2 linked regions of the Alloalcanivorax dieselolei B5 genome follow. The protein of the gene in region 2 interacts with the protein of the main gene of each other region in a pairwise test. Links are inferred from orthologs where the notes say so. Each region holds a gene or a part of one and is shown on either strand. Other genes may lie near its edges. The genes, in order: lepA and B5T_RS11055.

Evidence for each region.
Region 1: the proteins of B5T_RS11055 (region 2) and lepA interact in binary tests that used the Escherichia coli proteins (3 or more experiments, as listed by UniProt). The link is inferred for Alloalcanivorax dieselolei B5 from one-to-one orthologs.

The regions. Positions count from the first base shown.
Region 1 is NC_018691.1:1,637,212-1,646,889, forward strand. The notes cover bases 4,447-7,441. They hold lepA (translation elongation factor 4), read left to right. Parts: upstream 4,447-5,041; coding sequence 5,042-6,841; downstream 6,842-7,441. Other genes in these bases: B5T_RS07515 (DegQ family serine endoprotease), read left to right, coding at 4,447-4,887; lepB (signal peptidase I), read left to right, coding at 6,841-7,441. In the rest of the region: nadB (L-aspartate oxidase), read right to left, coding at 1-375; RNA polymerase sigma factor RpoE, read left to right, coding at 744-1,328; B5T_RS07500 (sigma-E factor negative regulatory protein), read left to right, coding at 1,333-1,923; B5T_RS07505 (MucB/RseB C-terminal domain-containing protein), read left to right, coding at 1,927-2,907; B5T_RS07510 (SoxR reducing system RseC family protein), read left to right, coding at 2,904-3,365; more of B5T_RS07515, read left to right, coding at 3,418-4,446; more of lepB, read left to right, coding at 7,442-7,629; B5T_RS07530 (DUF4845 domain-containing protein), read left to right, coding at 7,634-8,011; rnc (ribonuclease III), read left to right, coding at 8,008-8,694; GTPase Era, read left to right, coding at 8,687-9,595; DNA repair protein RecO, read left to right, coding at 9,573-9,678. UniProt on the Escherichia coli protein: Required for accurate and efficient protein synthesis under certain stress conditions. May act as a fidelity factor of the translation reaction, by catalyzing a one-codon backward translocation of tRNAs on improperly translocated ribosomes.
Region 2 is NC_018691.1:2,456,452-2,466,122, reverse strand. The notes cover bases 2,877-5,864. They hold B5T_RS11055 (zinc transporter ZntB), read right to left. Parts: upstream 4,858-5,864; coding sequence 3,895-4,857; downstream 2,877-3,894. Other genes in these bases: B5T_RS11050 (YhdH/YhfP family quinone oxidoreductase), read right to left, coding at 4,897-5,864; B5T_RS11060 (DUF934 domain-containing protein), read left to right, coding at 3,307-3,810; B5T_RS11065 (nitrite/sulfite reductase), read left to right, coding at 2,877-3,314. Outside these bases: B5T_RS11075 (MATE family efflux transporter), read left to right, coding at 1-1,298; B5T_RS11070 (DUF2970 domain-containing protein), read left to right, coding at 1,309-1,533; more of B5T_RS11065, read left to right, coding at 1,665-2,876; more of B5T_RS11050, read right to left, coding at 5,865-5,889; protease SohB, read right to left, coding at 5,962-7,017; B5T_RS11040 (hypothetical protein), read right to left, coding at 7,082-7,729; nudC (NAD(+) diphosphatase), read right to left, coding at 7,766-8,590; B5T_RS11030 (hypothetical protein), read right to left, coding at 8,587-9,671. UniProt on the Escherichia coli protein: Zinc transporter. Acts as a Zn(2+):proton symporter, which likely mediates zinc ion uptake. Purified ZntB reconstituted in liposomes also binds and transports Cd(2+), Ni(2+) and Co(2+).

The sequences.
Region 1 (9,678 bases), 820 kb from region 2 along the record:
CCGGTGGCTGTGGCCGCCTTCGCGGGTCAAGTGGTAGGGCAGGGGCGCGTCCTGGCCGCCGGGCATGCGGGTGAAATCCACCCCTTGTTCAATCAGCCAGCGGATCGCTTCCGGGCCGTTTTCCACGGTGAACCGCACCGCGTCGTCGTGGCACAGGCCGGCGCCGGCCACATGGGTGTCCTGGACATGGCTGTCCATGGAATCGGATTCATCCAGCACCGCCGCCACGCCGCCCTGGGCGTAATAGGTGCTGGCGTGGGTCAGTTCACCCTTGGAAAGCAGTGCCACGCGGGCATCGTCGGGCAGGCGCAGGGCCACGGTCAGGCCGGCGGCGCCGGAACCGATGATCAGAACGTCGTAATGAAAGGTTGCCATAGCTATCCGCGGTTATCCGCGCCGCCGGCTCGACACCGTGACCGGGGACGATACGCAAAGCGGCGGATTATGGAGGTGAATTGTTGAACCATTGTGAAAACCGGCCATGTTCAGGGAGGCCAGTATAGCGGTCCAGGTAACTCCTGTTACAATACCGCGCTTCAATCCTGGCTGGCGGCGCCGAATTCGCTCCGGCACGGCCAGGGCAAGGCGAAGAACGCGACGTTCCGGGGGGCACAGTGCTTCTGCAACACCAGCTCACGACGGGAAAAACAGGGCCATCGGCGCCTGGTCGGTATGCGCCGCGCGTGCCGTGCCGACGGGATGCCGCCGCTCGTCTTGCCACGACCACCCCGAAGGAGTGCTAGGTGTCCGACGAACAGTTGGTCAAAAAAGCCAAGATTGGTGATCAGCGCGCCTTCGAAGTGTTGGTACTGAAGTACCAGCAACGCATTTTCGCTCTCATCAGCCGTTACGTCCGCGACCAGGATGAGGTCCAGGACGTGGCTCAGGAAGCCTTTATCAAAGCCTGGCGCGCCTTGCCGCGGTTCCGCGGTGACAGTGCCTTCTATACCTGGCTTTACCGCATCGCCGTCAATACCGCCAAGAACCATCTGGTGGCCCAGGGGCGCCGTCCTCCGGGCACCGACCTGGATGCCGCCGAGGCGGAACAGTACAGTGGTGCGGAAATCCTGCACGAGATTGGAACCCCTGAGTCCCATGTGTTGTCTGAGGAGCTGGAGGCAGTAATCCACCGGGCCATCGAGGCACTGCCCCAGGAACTCAAGACCGCCGTGACCCTGCGTGAATTCGAGGGCCTCAGCTATGAGGACATCGCGGTGGTCATGGAATGTCCGGTGGGAACGGTGCGTTCGCGCATCTTCCGGGCTCGGGAAGCCATCGACGAGGCGGTGCGGCCCCTGCTAGGGTCGCAACGTGGAGACAAAGGGTGAGGTCATGAAACGGGACTTTGAAGTGTTGTCCGCCCTGCTGGACGGTGAAACCAATGAATTCGAGACGCGGCGGGTGCTGCGGGATCTGGATACGCTGGATGAGAGCGATCTGGATACCCTGGCCCGTTGGCAACTCACCCGTGATGTGATGCATGGCCAGGCGGTTCGGCCGGTGCCATCGTCCTTTAACGCGCGTCTGTCCGAGGCGCTGGCGGCGGAATCGGCGCCGGCGCGCCGGTCCGGCCTGGTGGGTGGTTTCGCCCGGGTGGCGGTGGCCGCCTCCGTGGCCGCGGCCACCGTGGTGGGCTGGCAGTACTGGAGTGGGCCCTCCGGCTCTTCCCTGTCTTCCGGCGCGCCGCAAAACACCCTGGCCGCCAATGATCAGCGCATGAGCCGTCCGTTCGGCGATCTTTCGCTGGTGTCGCAAAGTGCCCGTGGCGGTGCCGGCGCGGTGCCGGTGCAGGTCAACGCGGCCCAGCCGCGGGTCAACGCCATGCTGATGCGGCACAGTGAGTTCGCCGCGCGCCACAGCGGGCAGGGCATGATGCCTTATGCCCGTCTGGTGAGCATGGACGCCCGCAACGGAGCACGCTAACGAATGCTGCGAACCCTCGCTTTTGGTCTGACCCTGATCGCGCCGCTGCCGGCGCTGCTGCTCGCCCCGCCGGCCTCGGCTCAGGAAGCCCCCGCGGCGACCCTGCTGCAATCCATGTCCGAGGCGTCCCGGCAACTCAACTATAAAGGCCGTTTCCTCTATCAGTTTGGTGCCGAAGTGAGCACCATGGAGGTGAGTCATGCGGTCTTCGACGATCATCAATATCAGCGTCTGACCCATCTCGACGGCCGCCTGGTGGAAGTGCTGCGGCGTGGACCGGAACTGGTTTGCCTGCATTCCAACGGCACCCTGACCCGGATCTCCGACGACGCCGACGGCTCCCCGCTGGAATTCCAGGACCGGCTGGCGAGCGCCATCCCTTCCCAGTACAACGTTCTCCTCGACGGTGACGGCCGCGTCGCTGGCCGATCGACCCTGCGCGTGCGCGTGGCGCCGCTGGACAACCACCGTTACGGTTACCGGCTGTGGCTGGATGACGAAAGCAAACTGCTGCTGAAGTCGGAAATGGTGGATGGCAACGGCCTGGCGCTGGAGCGAGTGGAATTCGTCACCCTGGATTTGAGTCCCGGGCTGCAACGGGCAGACTTCGATGTGCCCGAGACCCACAGCGAACGGGCCCTGGAAAACGTGGCGTCTTCCCGGCCCGGTAATTTCGTCATTGAGGCGCAGTGGCTGCCCGGCGGTTTCGAGGCCGTGGATCAGGACTGGCGCCGTGTCGACACGGTGGCGGATCCGGTGGCGGCACAGAGTTACAGTGACGGTCTCGCCACCTTCACCGTTTTCGCCGAAGCCACCGACGGCGCCAGCCCCGAAGAGGGGGTCAGCCGGGTCGGTCCCACCGTGGCGATCAGCCGCCACACCCAGAACGGGCCAGTTACCTTCCTTATGACCCTGGTGGGTGAAATCCCCCAGCCCACGGCCGAACGGGTCATGCAATCAATACAGGTCTCCACGGCGCAATGATCGAGGAGCACGGGCGCGTGGTGGCACGGGAGCCCGGCGCGATCTGGGTGGAAACCGTGCGGGCCGGTGTCTGTGATGCCTGCCAGGCCCGTAAGGGCTGCGGCCATCGTCTGATCAATCAAAGCGGCGGGCAGCGTGCCCGTCTTCGCGTGTTGACCCGCGACACTTTCCAGGACGACGAGGAAGTGGTGGTGGGCATTCCCGAAGGCGCTTTGCTGCGCGGTGCTCTGTGGGTTTACGCTTTACCCCTGGTTTTACTGTTTGCGGGCGCTTTGCTCGGCGGCGCCTTGCCGTTGCCGTTCGACGGCGCCGCGCTGTTCGGGGTGCTGGGCCTGCTGCTGGGTTTCATCATCAATCGTTGGCGCGATCGCGGTGATCGCGGCCGGGCGTATCAACCAACGGTCCTGCGCCGCCGTCCGGTGCGGGAGGATGGGGCGGTCAGGATCGTTTCGCCATAACCGCTGTCAGCACAAGACACACTAGACTCCATCGATGCACAGGGAGCTTTCCATGGGAATGATTCAACACTATTTGTTGCCGCCGCTGCTGGCGGTGGGGCTGGTGATCGCCGGTTGCGGTGGTTCGGAGCAACAACAGGCGCCGGCGGAACAGCCCAAGGCGGCCTCGCCAACCCAGGCGCAGCCGTCTTCCCAGCCGCTGGTCACCGGCCTGCCGGACTTCACTGCGCTGGTGGAGAAAGAGGGCCCGGCGGTGGTCAACATCAGCACCGTCACCCACCGTGACGCCAGCGACCGGCAACAGCAAATGGAGCAGCTGCCGGAATTCTTCCGCCGCTTCTTCGATGAATTCGGCGGCGGCATGCCGGAACAGGAGGACGTCCGCTCCCTGGGCTCCGGCTTCATCATCTCCAGCGACGGCTATGTGCTGACCAACAATCACGTGGTCGCCGACGCCGACGAAATCGTGGTGCGCCTGCAGGACCGCCGGGAGCTGGATGCCGAACTGGTGGGCGCCGATGAGCAGAGCGACCTGGCCCTGCTCAAGGTGGAGGCTTCCGACTTGCCGGTGGTCAACATCGGCTCCTCCGAAAATCTCAAGGTGGGCGAATGGGTGCTGGCCATTGGCGCGCCGTTCGGCTTCGACAGCTCGGTGACCGCCGGCATCGTCAGCGCCAAGGGGCGCAGCCTGCCATCGGACAACTATGTGCCGTTTATCCAGACCGACGTGGCCATCAACCCTGGCAACAGCGGCGGGCCGTTGTTCAATCTGAACGGCGAAGTGGTGGGTATCAATTCCCAGATCATCAGCCGCTCCGGCGGTTACATGGGGCTCAGCTTCGCCATCCCCATGGACATGGCCATGGATGTGGTGGAACAGCTCAAGGACACCGGCAAGGTGAGCCGGGGCTGGCTCGGCGTGCTGGTCCAGGAGGTGGACCGGGATCTGGCCGAGTCCTTCGGCCTGGAGCGGCCCATGGGGGCGCTGGTGGCCCAGGTGGTGGACGGCTCGCCGGCCGCCGCCGCGGGTTTGCAACCCGGTGACGTGATCATCGAGTTCGATGGTCATCAGATCGAGCGTTCCGGTGACCTGCCGAAGGTGGTCGGCACCATCAAGCCGGACAGCGAAGTAGACCTGACGGTGATGCGCGACGGCGGCAAGAAAGACTTGTCCGTGACCGTGGGCCAATTGCCCGAGGATCCGCGCCAGGCCGCCGCCGGCGGTGGTGGCGAGGATGCCCAGGGCGGCGTGCTCGGCCTGCAGGTGCGCGACGCCAGCGCCGCCGAACTGGCCCGCGCCAAGACCGATCACGGTGTCGTCGTCGCCAAGGTGGAAGAGGGCCCGGCCCGCACCGCGGGCGTTCGCAGCGGCGATATTCTGGTGTCTCTCAATAACCAGCCGGTCAAGGACATCGACGCCTTGCAGGACATCGTCAAGAACCTGCCCGAGCAGGGCACCGTGCCGGCCCTGGTCAACCGCGGCGGCAACGCCCGCTTCATCGCCCTCAAGCTGGGGCAGTGATCATCGCGGTCCTTTCCATTCCTTTCCATGGACGAAAGGACCACGATCGGCCTGCCTGATGCGGTTTATGGCGCCCGGCGACCAACAACTTTGGTTGCCGGGTGCATAATCCGCTAGAATCGCCCTCCATCGTTTCGTTCCCTGGCGGCAATTTGTGACCGACATTACCCATATTCGCAACTTCTCCATCATCGCCCACATCGATCACGGCAAATCCACCCTGGCGGACCGCTTCATCCAGACCTGTGGCGGCCTCAGCGATCGGGAACTGAAGGAGCAGGTTCTCGATTCCATGGATCTTGAGCGCGAGCGCGGCATCACCATCAAGGCGCAAAGCGTGACGCTGCACTACACCGCTCGCAATGGGGAAACCTACCAGCTCAACTTCATCGATACCCCCGGCCACGTGGACTTCTCCTACGAGGTGTCCCGCTCGCTGTCGGCCTGCGAGGGGGCCTTGCTGGTGGTGGACGCCGCTCAGGGGGTGGAAGCGCAGTCGGTGGCCAACTGTTACACCGCCATCGAGCAGGATCTGGAAGTGCTGCCGGTACTGAACAAGATCGACCTGCCGCAGGTGGAACCGGAACGGGTGATCGAGGAAATCGAGGAGATCATCGGCATCAACGCCATGGACGCCTGCCGGGTATCGGCCAAGACCGGTGTCGGTATCGATGATTTGCTCGAGCAACTGGTGGAGCGCATCCCGGCACCGGAAGGGGAGCGCGGCGGCCGTTTGCAGGCGCTGATCATCGATTCCTGGTTCGACAACTACATGGGCGTGATCTGTCTGGTGCGGGTCAAGCACGGCCGCCTCAAGAAAGGCGACAAGATCGTGGTCAAATCCACCGGCCAGACCCATGTGGTGGACAGCCTGGGGATTTTCACTCCCAAACGCACCGAAACCCGGCATCTGGAAGCCGGCGAGGTGGGCTGGGTCAGCGCCACCATCAAGGACATTCACGGTGCGCCGGTGGGCGATACCCTGACCCACGCCAACAGCCCGGACGTGCCGGCGCTGCCCGGCTTCCAGAAGGTCAAACCGCAGGTCTACGCCGGCATGTTCCCGGTCTCCGCGGACGACTACGAGGACTTCCGCGACGCGCTGTCCAAGCTGGCGTTGAACGACGCCTCCCTGTTCTACGAGCCGGAAACCTCGGACGCGCTGGGCTTCGGCTTCCGCGTCGGCTTCCTCGGCATGCTGCACATGGAGATCATCCATGAGCGGCTGGAACGGGAATACGACATGGACCTGATCACCACGGCGCCCACCGTGGTGTACGAATTGATGCTCAGTGACGGCAGCCTGCTGTACGTGGACAACCCGTCCAAGCTGCCCGAAGGCAACAAGATCGAGGAATTCCGCGAGCCCATCGCCCGCGTCAATATCCTGGTGCCGCAGGAATACGTGGGCAACGTGATCACCCTGTGCGTGGAGCGCCGCGGTGAGCAGAAGGGCATGCAGTACCTGGGCAAGCAGGTGTCGTTGGTGTACGACATTCCCATGGCCGAAGTGGTGTTGGATTTCTTCGATCGGCTGAAGTCGGTGAGCCGGGGCTTCGCCTCCCTGGACTACGCCTTCGAGCGTTTCCAGGCCACCAAACTGGTGCGGGTGGACGTGCTGATCAACGGCGACAAGGTCGATGCGCTGGCGATGATCTGCCACCTGGATCAATCCGCCCATCGCGGCCGGGTGCTGATCGAGAAGATGAAGGAACTGGTGCCCCGGCAGATGTTCGACGTGGCGATCCAGGCCGCCATCGGCAGCAAGATCATTGCCCGCCAGACGGTGAAGGCGCTGCGCAAGAACGTCACCGCCAAGTGTTACGGCGGTGACGTGTCTCGTAAGAAGAAGCTCCTCCAGAAACAGAAGGAGGGCAAGAAACGGATGAAGCAGGTGGGCAACGTGGAAATTCCCCAAGAGGCCTTCCTTGCCGTGCTGAAGGTGGATGACTGATGGATATAGATATTGGCTTCTGGTTGACCCTGGCGCTGCTGGTCACCGTGGTGGTATGGATACTCGACCGGCTGTTTAAACTGCGTCAGAGAGGCGGAAGTCTGGGCAGCACGGTGGAGACTTCGAATTCGTTGATTTCGGTGTTCTTCGTGGTGCTGGTGATCCGCTCCTTCGTGGTGGAACCGTTCACCATCCCCTCCGGCTCCATGCTGCCGACCCTGGAAGTGCACGACTTCATTCTGGTCAACAAATTCGCCTATGGGCTGCGCCTGCCGGTGACCAACACCAAGATCCTGGAGACCGGCGAACCGGAGCGCGGTGATGTGATGGTGTTCAAATTTCCGGAAAACCGTGCTCAGAATTTCATCAAACGAGTGATCGGTCTCCCCGGTGATGAAGTGGAAGTGCGTGATAATGTGGTGTACGTCAACGGTGAAGCGGTGCGGCGCGACCTGATCAAAAACGGTAGCAACAGTCAGGCGTGGCGCCGTGAGTATATCGAGGTGCTCGGCGAACATTCGCATCTGATTCGCCAGGAAGGCCCGGTCAATCCGTACACCGGAGACAAGGTCATTCCCCGCAACACCCAGGGCAAGTGGCAGGTACCCGAGGGGGAGTACTTTGTCATGGGTGACAACCGGGATAACAGCAACGACAGCCGTTTCTGGGGCTTCGTCCCCGAGAATCTGGTGGTGGGCAAGGCGTTCCTGATCTGGATGCACTGGGAACCGTTCTTCTCGCTGCCCAGCTTCTCCCGCAACGGCGCGATCGACAAAGTGGAGACATAACAACATGAAAGGGCGCGCACGTCAGGGGGGGCTTTCCCTATTGGGTTGGATCGTGGTGCTGATCGTTCTGGCGGTGTTCGGCACCGCCGCGTTCCGCATGGTGCCGGCGTATATGGAGTACAACACCATCAAATCGGCGACCGTTTCCTTGCTTGGCGACAGCAAGACCGCGCTGATGTCGGAGCGGGAAATCCGCGACGCGCTGAGCAAGCGTTTCATCATCAATCAGGTCAATGCGATCACCGCCAATGACCTGGTGGTGAGTAAGGAAGGCGGCCGTGTTTCGGTGGCGGTGGATTACGAAGTCCGTGAGCCGCTGTTCTACAATGTGTCCGTGGTGATGACGTTCCAGGACACATTCAGCAAATCGGCGGCGCCGTGATCGAACACCGTGAGCGTTTGGAAAAGGCCCTGGGCTACCGTTTCAGCGATGGGGAGCGGCTGGAACTGGCGTTGACCCATCGCAGCGTCAGCCGGCGTCACAATAACGAGCGGCTGGAATTCCTCGGTGACGCCCAGCTCAGCCAGATCATTTCCACCGAACTGTTCCACCGTTTTACGGACGCGGCGGAAGGGCAACTGACCCGCATGCGCGCCTCGCTGGTGCGTGGCCAGACCCTGGCGGAAGTGGCCCGCGAGCTGGGTCTGGGGGAATACCTGATTCTGGGCGGCGGTGAGCTGAAAAGCGGCGGCCACCGGCGTGACTCCATCCTGGCCGATACCCTGGAAGCGCTGATCGGCGCCATGGTCATTGATGGCGGTGAAGACGCCTGCCGCGAAGTCGTGCTGAGCTGGTTCGAAGCCCGGCTGGCGGCGATCAGCCCGCAGAGCGTGCGCAAGGACGCCAAAACCCGCTTGCAGGAATGGCTGCAGGCGCGCAAATATGAATTACCCGTCTACGGCGTGCTGTCGATCAGCGGCCAGGCGCCGAAACAATCCTTCGAGGTGGAATGCGAACTGAGTGGCTTGAAGAAAACCTTCCGTGCCAGCGGCCCGAGCCGCCGGCGTGCCGAGCAGCAGGCCGCGGAGCAGGCTCTGGAGTGGCTGGAGCAGACCTATGAGTGAATCCCGTCGCTGCGGTCTGGTGGCGATCATCGGCCGCCCCAACGTGGGCAAATCCACGCTGATGAACCATTTGATCGGCCAGAAGGTGAGTATCACCTCGCGTAAGCCGCAGACCACCCGTCACCGTATCCACGGCATTCTGACCCGGGACGACTGCCAGATCGTGTTCGCCGATACCCCGGGCATCCATACCGGCCAGCAACGGGCACTCAACCGGGCCATGAACGAAGCGGCCATGTCGGCGTTGTCCGATGTGGATGTCATCTGTTTCATGGTGGACAGCGACAAGTGGAATGAAGGTGACGAGCACGTACTGTCATTGCTGGCCCGGGCCGGCGACATTCCGGTGATCCTGGTGGTCAATAAAGTGGATCGCCTGGACGACAAAGCCGCCATGCTGCCGTTGCTGGACAAACTCAACCAGCGTCACGATTTCGCCGAAGTGATTCCGGTGTCCGCGCTGGGCGGACACAACCTGGACGTGTTGGAACAGGCGCTGGTTTCCCGCTTGCCGGAAGGCGATTTCTGGTTCGACGAGGACCAACTCACCGATCGCAGCCTGCGTTTCATGGCGGCGGAAATCATCCGCGAAAAAGTGGTCCGGCAACTGGGTCAGGAAGTCCCCCATCAGGTCACCGTGGAAATCGACCTGTGGGAGGACGGACCCCGTGTCACCGACATCGCCGCCACCATTCTGGTGGAACGGCGCGGGCAGAAAAAAATTCTCATCGGCGATAAAGGCGAGCGCATCAAGAGCATCGGCACCCAGGCCCGCCGCGACATCGAAAACCTGATCGAGCGCCGCGTCATGCTCAATCTGTGGGTGAAGATCAAGGCTGGCTGGTCCGATGACGATCGCGCCCTGCGTTCCCTGGGCTATGACGACTCGCGACAATCCTGACGGCGCCAACGGCCTCGAACCGGCCTGGCTGCTGCATCGCCGGCCGTTCCGCAACACCAGTCTGATTCTCGACCTGTTCCTGC
Region 2 (9,671 bases):
TCCTCGCCCTGGGCCTGCCCATCATGGCGGCCATGATAAGCCAGAGCCTGCTGAATCTGGTCGACGCCGCTCTGGTCGGGCGGCTCGGCGGCGATGCCCTGGCCGGTGTCGGCCTCGGTGGCTATGCCTCCTTCCTGTCAATCAGCGTGGTCATCGGCCTCGGTGCCGGGGTTCAGGCTATGGTGGCGCGGCGTAAAGGAGAAGGTGACGAGCGTCAATATGCCCTGCCCCTGAATGCCGGATTGCTGGTGGGGCTGGTGCTGTCGTTGCCACTGACCGCCCTCTTTCTGGTGATCAGCGCGCCGATGATGCATTTTCTTGCCCCCAATGCGCCGGTGGCCGGACTGGCGGAAGGCTACTTTGACATGCGCCTGCTGGGCATCTGGGCGGTGGCGATGAATTTTTGCTATCGCGGCTATTGGAATGGTATCAGCCGCCCCGCAGTGTACATGCGCACCCTGATCACCACCCATGTGGCCAATGTGGTACTCAGCTACGGGCTGATCTTCGGCCGTCTCGGCCTGCCGGAAATGGGCGCCGCCGGCGCCGGCCTGGGCACCACCCTGTCCCTGTATCTCGGCAGCCTGCTTTACTTGCTGCAAACCTGGAAGCTGGGGCGCGAGCACGGCTTCATGGCCGCCTGGCCCTCCGCCACCACCCTGCGCAGCATCGCCAGGGTCAGTATTCCCAACTCGGTGCAGCAGTTCTTCTTCTCCGCCGGCCTCACCGTGCTGTTCTGGATCATCGGCATGGTCGGCGCCGACGAAGTGGCGGTGGCCCACGTACTGATCACCTTGATTCTGCTGCTGATTCTGCCGGCCATCGGGCTCGGACTGGCCGCCGCGTCGCTGGTGGGGCAGGCGCTGGGACGCCGGGATGCCGCCGACGCTTACCGCTGGGGTTGGGACGTCACCTGGCTGGCGGTGCTGATGCTGTTCGTCACCGCGCTGCCGATGTGGCTGGTGCCGGAGTGGATTCTGGGTTTGTTCCTGCACCAGCCAGATCTGGTGGCACTCGGACGGGTGCCGCTGATGATCACCGGGCTGGCGATTTGCCTGGACGGCGCGGCCATCATTTTCACCCAGGCTTTGCTGGGGGCCGGCGCATCCCGGTCGGTAATGATGGTCACGCTTGTTGTACAATGGTGCCTGTTCCTGCCGTTGGCCTATATCATTGGCCCCTGGCTGGGATTCGGCTTGCTTGGCATCTGGCTGGCCCAGGCTCTGCAACGGCTGGTGACCTCCTCCCTGCTGGGAGGGCTGTGGGTGCGCCGAAGTTGGGCTCACATTCAATTATGACGAGGTCTTCATGAGTGATCAGAACAATTCCGGCTCGGACCGCCCCAACTTCCTGCAAGTGTTGAAAAGCATCCTTGCCGGACTGTTTGGCGTGCAGAGCCACGCCAACCGCGAACGGGATTTTAACAAGGGCAATCCCGGCGATTATATCGGCGTTTATGTGATCCTGGTGCTGGGCCTGGTGATCGGTGTTTTTGTGGTAGTGAAAATGGTTCTCAGTGCCGCGGGATCATAGCGGAACACACTAGGGATATAGCGATATATTTCTTTTAAGTATAAAAACCCTTTGCTAAAGTTCGCGCCACTCGGAGTTGCAAGCCGCCAAACGGTTTGCAAATCAACGAATTAACACGGCGCGACACAGCAATGTACGTATATCAGGACTATGACCAACGTCTTCTGGAAGAGCGGGTGGCGCAGTACCGCGACCAGACCCGGCGTTACCTGGCGGGCCAACTGAGCGAGGACGAATTCCTCGTCCTGCGGCTGCAGAACGGGCTCTACATCCAGCGCTATGCGCCGATGATGCGTATCTCCGTACCTTACGGCATGCTCAATAGCACTCAGGTACGCAAGCTGGCGTCCATTACCCGCGATTACGACAAGGGCTTCTGCCACGTCAGTACCCGTCAGAATATTCAGTTGAACTGGCCGGAACTGGCCGACACTCCCGACATTCTCGCCGAACTGGCCAGTGTGCAGATGCACGCCATTCAAACCAGCGGCAACTGCATTCGCAACATCACCACCGACGAATACGCCGGCGTTAATCCGCGTGAAATCGAGGACCCGCGCCCCTGGTGTGAAGTGATCCGCCAGTGGGCCACCTTCAACCCGGAATTCGCCTATCTGCCGCGCAAATTCAAGATCGCCGTGAACGCGGTGCCGGACGCGGATCCGGCCTTGATCGGCGTGCACGATATCGGCGTGCAGATCGTTCACGACCACAACGGCGAAACCGGCTTCCAGGTTTGGGCCGGCGGTGGTCTCGGCCGTACCCCGATGACCGGCGAAGTCATCGGCGAGTTTGTCGCCTGGCCGGATCTGCTTGCCTATCTGGAAGCGATTCTGCGGGTGTACAACAAGTACGGTAATCGTGACAACAAGTACAAAGCCCGTATCAAGATTCTGGTGAAAGCCCTGGGCGCGGATAAATTCCGTGAGCTGGCGGAAGCGGAATTCGCCGAGCTGAAAGGCGGTGCGATGACACTGACCCGGGAAGAAGTGGCTCGCATCAAGGCCTGCTTCGTGGATCCGGATTACCGCACCGATGTGGATACCACCGCACTGCACAATGCGCTGGATCAGCACCGCGCTTTCAACCGCTGGTACCACACCAATACCCGTGCCCATAAAAAGGACGGCTACCGGTCGGTGACTCTGACGTTGAAGAAGACCGGCCGCATCCCCGGTGACATTACCGACGAGCAGCTGGAAGATGTGGCCGATCTGGCGGACCGTTACGCGTTCTCCGAAGTACGCACCACGCACCAGCAAAACATGGTGTTGGCCGATGTCGCCGAGGACGAGCTGTATGATCTCTGGCAGCAGTTGGACGCGCTTGGCTTCGCCACGCCGAACCTGGGTTTGATCACGGACATCGTGGCCTGCCCCGGCGGCGACCTCTGTGCCCTGGCCAATGCCAAGTCGGTACCGATCGCCGAGGGCATCCAGCGCCAGTTCGACGACCTGGACTTCGTTCACGATCTGGGCCCCCTGGACGTGAATATCTCCGGCTGTATGAACGCCTGCGGTCATCACCATATCGGCCACATCGGTATTCTCGGCGTGGACAAGAAAGGCAAGGAGTTCTACCAGATCACCCTGGGTGGTCGCGGTGACCGCCAATCCCGCATTGGCGAAAAAATGGGGCCGTCCTTCGAGTCCCACGAAGTCACCGGCGTGATCGGCAAGATCATTAGCGTGTACCTGGACAATCGTCTGGAAAACGAGCCTTTCATCAGCACGTACGAGCGCATCGGCATGGACCCGTTCAAGGAGGTGGTATATGGCTAAGGTGATCGTCAACGGCGAAATCGTCGAGAACACCTGGCAACGGCTGACCTCCGAGGAACTCGATCAGCAAGACGTTCCGGCGGAAGGAGCGGTGATCGTGCCGCTGGCCTACTGGCTGGCTCATCGTGATGCCCTGCTGGAGCGCGCCGCGCCGGTGGGGGTGTGTCTGGAACCCGGCGAGGAACCGACGGACCTGGCCGCGGATCTGGCCGCCCTGCCCCTGGTGGCGGTGAACTTCCCGGCTTTCAAGGATGGCCGCGGCTATTCCTACGCCCGTGAGTTGCGCACCCGCTATGGCTTTGAAGGTGAGGTCCGGGCGGTGGGCGATGTGCTGCAGGATCAGCTGTTCTACATGCACCGCGTCGGCTTCAATGCCTTCGAGGTCCGTGCCGACCGCGATATCGAGGAAGCCCTGAACGGGCTGCGTCCGTTCTCGGTGACCTACCAGGGCGATGTTCATGACGAGCGCCCGATCTATCGCCGTCAATCAGCCTGATCTCTGTGCTGTAAGAGCTTGCCCCGTGCGATTTCTGATATTCGCTTGCAGGGCAAGCTCCTACAGTAGCCGTCTTATCCCGATTCACACCCAGCGTCGCCGGATCATCCACAACAGAATGCCGGTGCCGGTGATAACGAGCATGCCGGTAAACCACCAAAAGCCTTTGGGATCTTCCAGCCAGGGCAGCCCGCCCACATTGATACCGAACAGACCGGTCAAAAAACCCAGCGGCAGAAAGGTGGCGCTGATGATGGCCAGCAGGTACATGCGGTCGTTGATGGTCTCGTTCTGGGCGGAAAAGACCTCTTCCTGCAGCAGGGTGGCGTGCTCGCGGGCCGCGTCGAGATCTTCCAGCAGGCGTTGCAGGCGATCGGTGGCTTCACGAATAATTTCCGCGTCCCCGCTGCGAATGCGGCTGTCGCCATGGAGCCTGGTCAGCGCATCCCGTTGCGGGGCCATGTAGCGCCGCAGGGTGATCGCCCGGCGGCGCAAGGCGCCGATACGGCGGGTCTGATCGCGGTTGCCTGATTCGCCTTCCAGTCGTTCGGAAAAGTCCGCCACCTGATCCTCGATGTGCTCGATCACCTCTTCCATGCGCCAGACAAGCCCGTCCACCAGGCCGGCCAGCAGTTCCGACGGGGTCGCCGGCCCTTCTCCGGCATGCAGGGCGTCCACCAGCTCGGTAAGCGACTTCAGGGTGCGCTTCTGCGTGCTGATCACCAGGCCATCCCGGACCCACAGCCGCACCGCGATCATATCCTCGGGCCGGGCATCCGGGGACAGATTGACGCCCCTGAGGTAGACCAGCAGTCCTCCGCCCACGTCGCTGACTCGCGGGCGGGTCTCCGGGGTCAACAGCGCCTCGCTGACCACCATCGGGATGTCCGCCCGCGCTTCCAGCCAGTCCCGGCTTTCCGGGCAGGTGTAATCCAGATGAATCCAGCGGGTGGTGTGGTCGCCGGCGGACAGCTGCGGCTCGAAGGGCGCCGCGCCGCCCTTGCCGTCCAGCCGCAGTGCGAATTTCAGCCATCCCGTGCCAGTCATGGCGCCTCCCTTATCAGCGATCTTCCGGAGAGCCGGCGATCAGCCGCCCACCTTGACCACCACACGGCCGCGCACGCCGCCGGCGAGGATCCGTTCGAACCATTCCGGCAGTTGTTCCCGGGTGATTTCCGCCGCTTCCAGCGCGGCCAGATCCGGAGTCCAGTCCGAGGCCAGCAGTTGCCAGATCTGCTGTTTCACTTCACGTGGCAGTTCCACGCTGTCCACGCCGAGCAGATTGACGCCACGCAGGATGAACGGAAGCACCGTGGCATTATTGAGTTGCGGAGAGCCCACCAGACCGCAGCAGGCGGCACTGGCGCCGTATTGCAGGGTTTTCAGCGCGTTCACCAGCATGTCGCCGCCGACACAGTCCACCACCCCGGCCCAGCGCGGCTTCAACATCGGCTTATTGGCATCCGCCAGGGCGTCCTCGCGGGAAATAATGTCCGCCGCTCCCAGATTTTTCAGCCAGTCATGGGCATCGCTTTTACCGGTTACGGCCACCACCCGGAATCCCAACCGGGACAGGATCGAGACCGCCACGCAGCCGACACCGCCGGTGGCGCCGGTAACCAGAACATCGCCCTGGTCCTCTTGCAGGCCGGTATCCAACAACGCCTCCACGCACAGGGCGGCGGTGAGCCCGGCGGTGCCCAGCACCATGGCGGAGCGCGGGTCCATGCCGTCCGGCAAAGGCACCAGCCAGTCCGCCGGCACGCGAATGTAGTCGCCATAGCCGCCGGCGGTGTTCATGCCCAGGTCATAGCCGGTGCAGATTACCGCGTCACCGGGGCTGAAAGGGCCCTGCTCCGCTTCTTCCACCACACCAACGGCATCGATGCCCGGCGTGTGCGGATACTGTCGGGTGACGCCCTTGTTACCGCTGGCGCTGAGCGCATCCTTGTAGTTCAGAGAGGACCAGGCCACCTTCACCAGGACCTCGCCTTCCGGCAGGTCACTCAGCTCGCGCTCCCCTACCCGGCTTTGGTAACCGTTGTCGGTGTTTTCGGTGATCAGGGCCTTGAATGTCATGGCGAGCTCCGTTTGCTGTTGTCCGTTGGGTATTGCCATTTTTTATTGGAATGAGCTTTATTGGAATGAGCGCTATTGGAATGGCCGCTGCGAACCGCGCTGCCAGAAGCGGTCCGCCACACGCTGGACGGCGGCGGTCAGGGACAGGCTCAGCCGGTCGGCGAGCTTGCGCTTCTCTTCCCAGGTGATCTGGTAGATATCCACCTGGCCCTTGCGCCCCTGCAAGTATTCATCACTGGTCATGATGTCGTCCACCAGCCCCAGTTCCTTGGCCCGGCTGCCGAACCAGTGTTCACCGGTGGCCACGGCATCGATATCCAGGCCGCGGCGATGCTCGCGGACAAAACTCTTGAACAGCTGGTGGGTTTCCTCCAGCTCCTCCTGGAACTTGGCGCGGGCCTTGTCGGTGTTTTCACCAAGCATGGTCAGGGTGCGTTTGTATTCGCCGGCGGTCATCAATTCCACATCCACATCGTGTTTTTTCAGCAGACGATGAACATTGGGAATTTGCGCCACCACCCCAATGGAACCGATCACCGCGAAAGGGGCGCTGAGAATGCGGTCGCCAATACAGGCCATCATATAGCCGCCGCTGGCGGCCACCTGATCCACCGCCACGGTGAGTTTCAAACCGCGCCCGCGCAGGCGTTTCAGTTGCGAGGCGGCCAACCCGTAGCTGTGCACCAGCCCGCCCGGGCTTTCCAGCCGCAGCAGGACTTCGTCATCCGCCTCCGCCACCTCCAGGATGGCGCTGATTTCACGGCGCAGGGTTTCCACATCGCTGGCTTGAAGGTCGCCATCGAAATCCAGCACGAACAGGCGCGGTGGTGATTTGTCCTCGCCGCCCGCTTTTTTGCGCTGTTTGGCCCGCGCCTTTTCTTCCTTGCGCTTCTTCTTGGCCTCGGCCTTGCGGCGCTGCTCCGGCCATACTTCATCAATAATGCTCTCGCGCAGATCGTCGAATTCCTCATTGAGGTATTTGACGCGCAGTTCGCCATCATGGCCGCTGCGCTGGCGATTACGTGCCGCCGCCGTGGCGATCCCGCCAATCACAAACAAAATCGCCACCACGAGGGTGGCGACTTTGGCGAGAAACATGCCGTACTCTGAAATTAAATCGATGATCACCGTGTCTTGCTCACCTGTATGTATGGGTTGAATCGCCCGCCCCGCTCACTGCGCAGAATCCCGCTTATTGCCAGCCGGAAACCGCTTGCTGCGCGCTGCCGTTGAGAGGCCGCCCCACCAGGCCAGTGGGGGAAACCGTCACTTCAAAAATCGCCCCGTCGGCCATCGGCAGATAGGCGGCGCTACCATAGCGCGCATCGACGAGAAAACTCCAGCCCTCCCGGGCCTGGCGCCAGACATCCAGCACCGGCGGCTCATCATGGAGACTATACACGGTGCGTTCCCGTGAACGCTCATCTTCCAGAGCGAAGTAGCGCCCCTGGATGCGATCCAATTGATAGGCCGGCTTCAGTCCCAACAAGGCGAAGGGCGTCTTCCATTTGATGATTCTGGCGTCCAGTTGCCATTGGTCACCGGCCAGCCGGAAATCCCGGGTGCGGCCATCGCGGCCGGTGACCGTGGCGATGTAGGCCTGGTCATCGGTGGCACGGAAGCTGATGGTGGCCACCGGTGATTCGGCGCTCAGTTCGTGGTAGCTGTACAGGCTGACCGCCACCAGCACCAGATAGAGAGCACCAGCCACCAACAGCAATCCGACCGTGCCCTTGAGCCATTGCCACAGCCACTTCTGACGTAACAGGATCCAGGCTCCGATCAGCACCAGAACCAAGCCAATGACCATAATCAAAAGCGGGGCGAACGAAAAGCTCATCGGGACTCCATCATCATGGAAGGCTGTGTCAGGGCGCTACTGGTAAGGCGCGCGCCATTGCTCGATCAGGGTGTGGGCGATGCTGCCCGGTGGTGGTGTACGCGGCAATTGGTCATGGCGGTACCAGCCGGCATCAACGATTTCATCGTCATCGATGACGATGTCGCCACCGGCATAATCGCCATGAAAACCGAGCATCAGGGAGTGCGGGAAGGGCCAGGACTGGCTGCGCGCGTAGCGCAGATCGCCGACCTGGATGCCGGTTTCCTCCATGACTTCGCGGCGTACCGCCTGCTCGGCGGTCTCTCCGGCCTCCATGAACCCGGCCAGGCAGGAATAGAATCCCGCCGGAAAGCGCGCGGAACGGCCCAGCAAAGCGTATTCGCCATCACTGATCAGGGCGATCACGCAGGGCGTGATACGGGGATACTGGCGATAGTCGCAGGCCGGGCAGGTCATTGCCAGCTCACGTTCATGGGGAGAGGTGGGAGAGCCACAGCGGCTGCAGAAACGGTGGTTGTGTCTCCAGCTCATTACCTGCAGGGCCCGCGCCACCATGGTGAACGTATCGTCATCCAACTGGCCGATGATTTGCCGCAACGGGGTCGGGTGCAGACGCTGGTCGGCCAGTTCATGCTCACCTTCATCGCACACGTAACAGGGCTGGCCGTGCAGCACGCCAATGTAGCGGTAATTCGGGTGCTGGCGCAGCAGGAAGGCCGGCAGCCTGGGAATGCCCAGATCGCCGGGCTGCTGGGCGAAATCGATGTACAGGTTTTGTTCTTGGACCACGAAACACCAGGCTTCGTCCGCGTCTCTCGGCTCCGCCGAAGACAGGTCCAGGGAAAAGAAATGATTCACGATGTCGCTCCGCCTGTGGGATAGCCAAGGGCACCCACCGCCTGCTCCGCCACATCCAGAACGCCTTCTCCGATCGGTTTCTGTTCTTCCATGCTCTCAAGATAGTAATCGATGGCGGTCAGGGCATCCGCCAGGGTCTCCATGGCGGTGACCGTGGGTGCCTCGCTGCCACCGATCAACTCCTTCTCGATATAACACCGACAGGCGTTGGTTACGGCGCAGGCCCGCTCCAGATCGAGGAAGGTCAGCCCTCCCACCACCGAAGCGAAAGTGCCCGGAAGATTACTGAGATGCATGGTATCCCACTGTTGCTCCATATAGGAGGCCAACGACCGTTTTGCCAGCGCCAGGCCGGCCCGGCACTCGCCCACCACCGTCATGCGCGCTTCATCCAGTTGATAGCGGGAGATGCGATCGTTGTTGACCTCACGGCGAACATCGTCCGCCGGCGCCAGACTGCGCTCCAGGGTGGCGATGGTGTTCTCCGCGGCGAGCAGATCGTCCACCAGAGCGTGGAACGCATCGCTGTCCACCTCGCCGCCGGGGCGCCAGCCGGCGACATCCTCGGCACGTCGGCGCAGCTCCTGGGCGCCTTCGTTCTCGCCAATCATGTCCAGGGTGCTGGCGATGCGTCCGAGCCCTTCGGCGACGGCGCCGTAATCGGTATCGGCCACGCCCTGGGCGGCCATGTCCAAGGTGTCCTTGATCTGGTTGATTTCCTCTTTCAAAGCGCCGGCCACGGAGCGGATCACGGATCCCTTGGAGCCGGTCATCAGTGCCATTTCACGCTGCAGATCGGCGTCGGCGGGGCGTTCCCGCAGCCCGAATACGGAACGCACCTCGGTGGCGGCGTCCCCTTTTCCACTGCCCAAGGCGGTGAGATACAGGCATTCGCGCAGCAACTCCGCCGGCGGCGCCTGCTCAAGGGCACCGGCCCCCTTGTACACCAGAGCTTTCAATTGCCGGTCATAGCGCGCCAACAAGGCGCGCCGGGCCGCGGTCAGCGCCATGTCGTCGTGCAGCAGGGACTCCAGCGCCGCCCGTGCCAGCCACCACCGTTTGCCGCCGGCAAGCCGGTCAA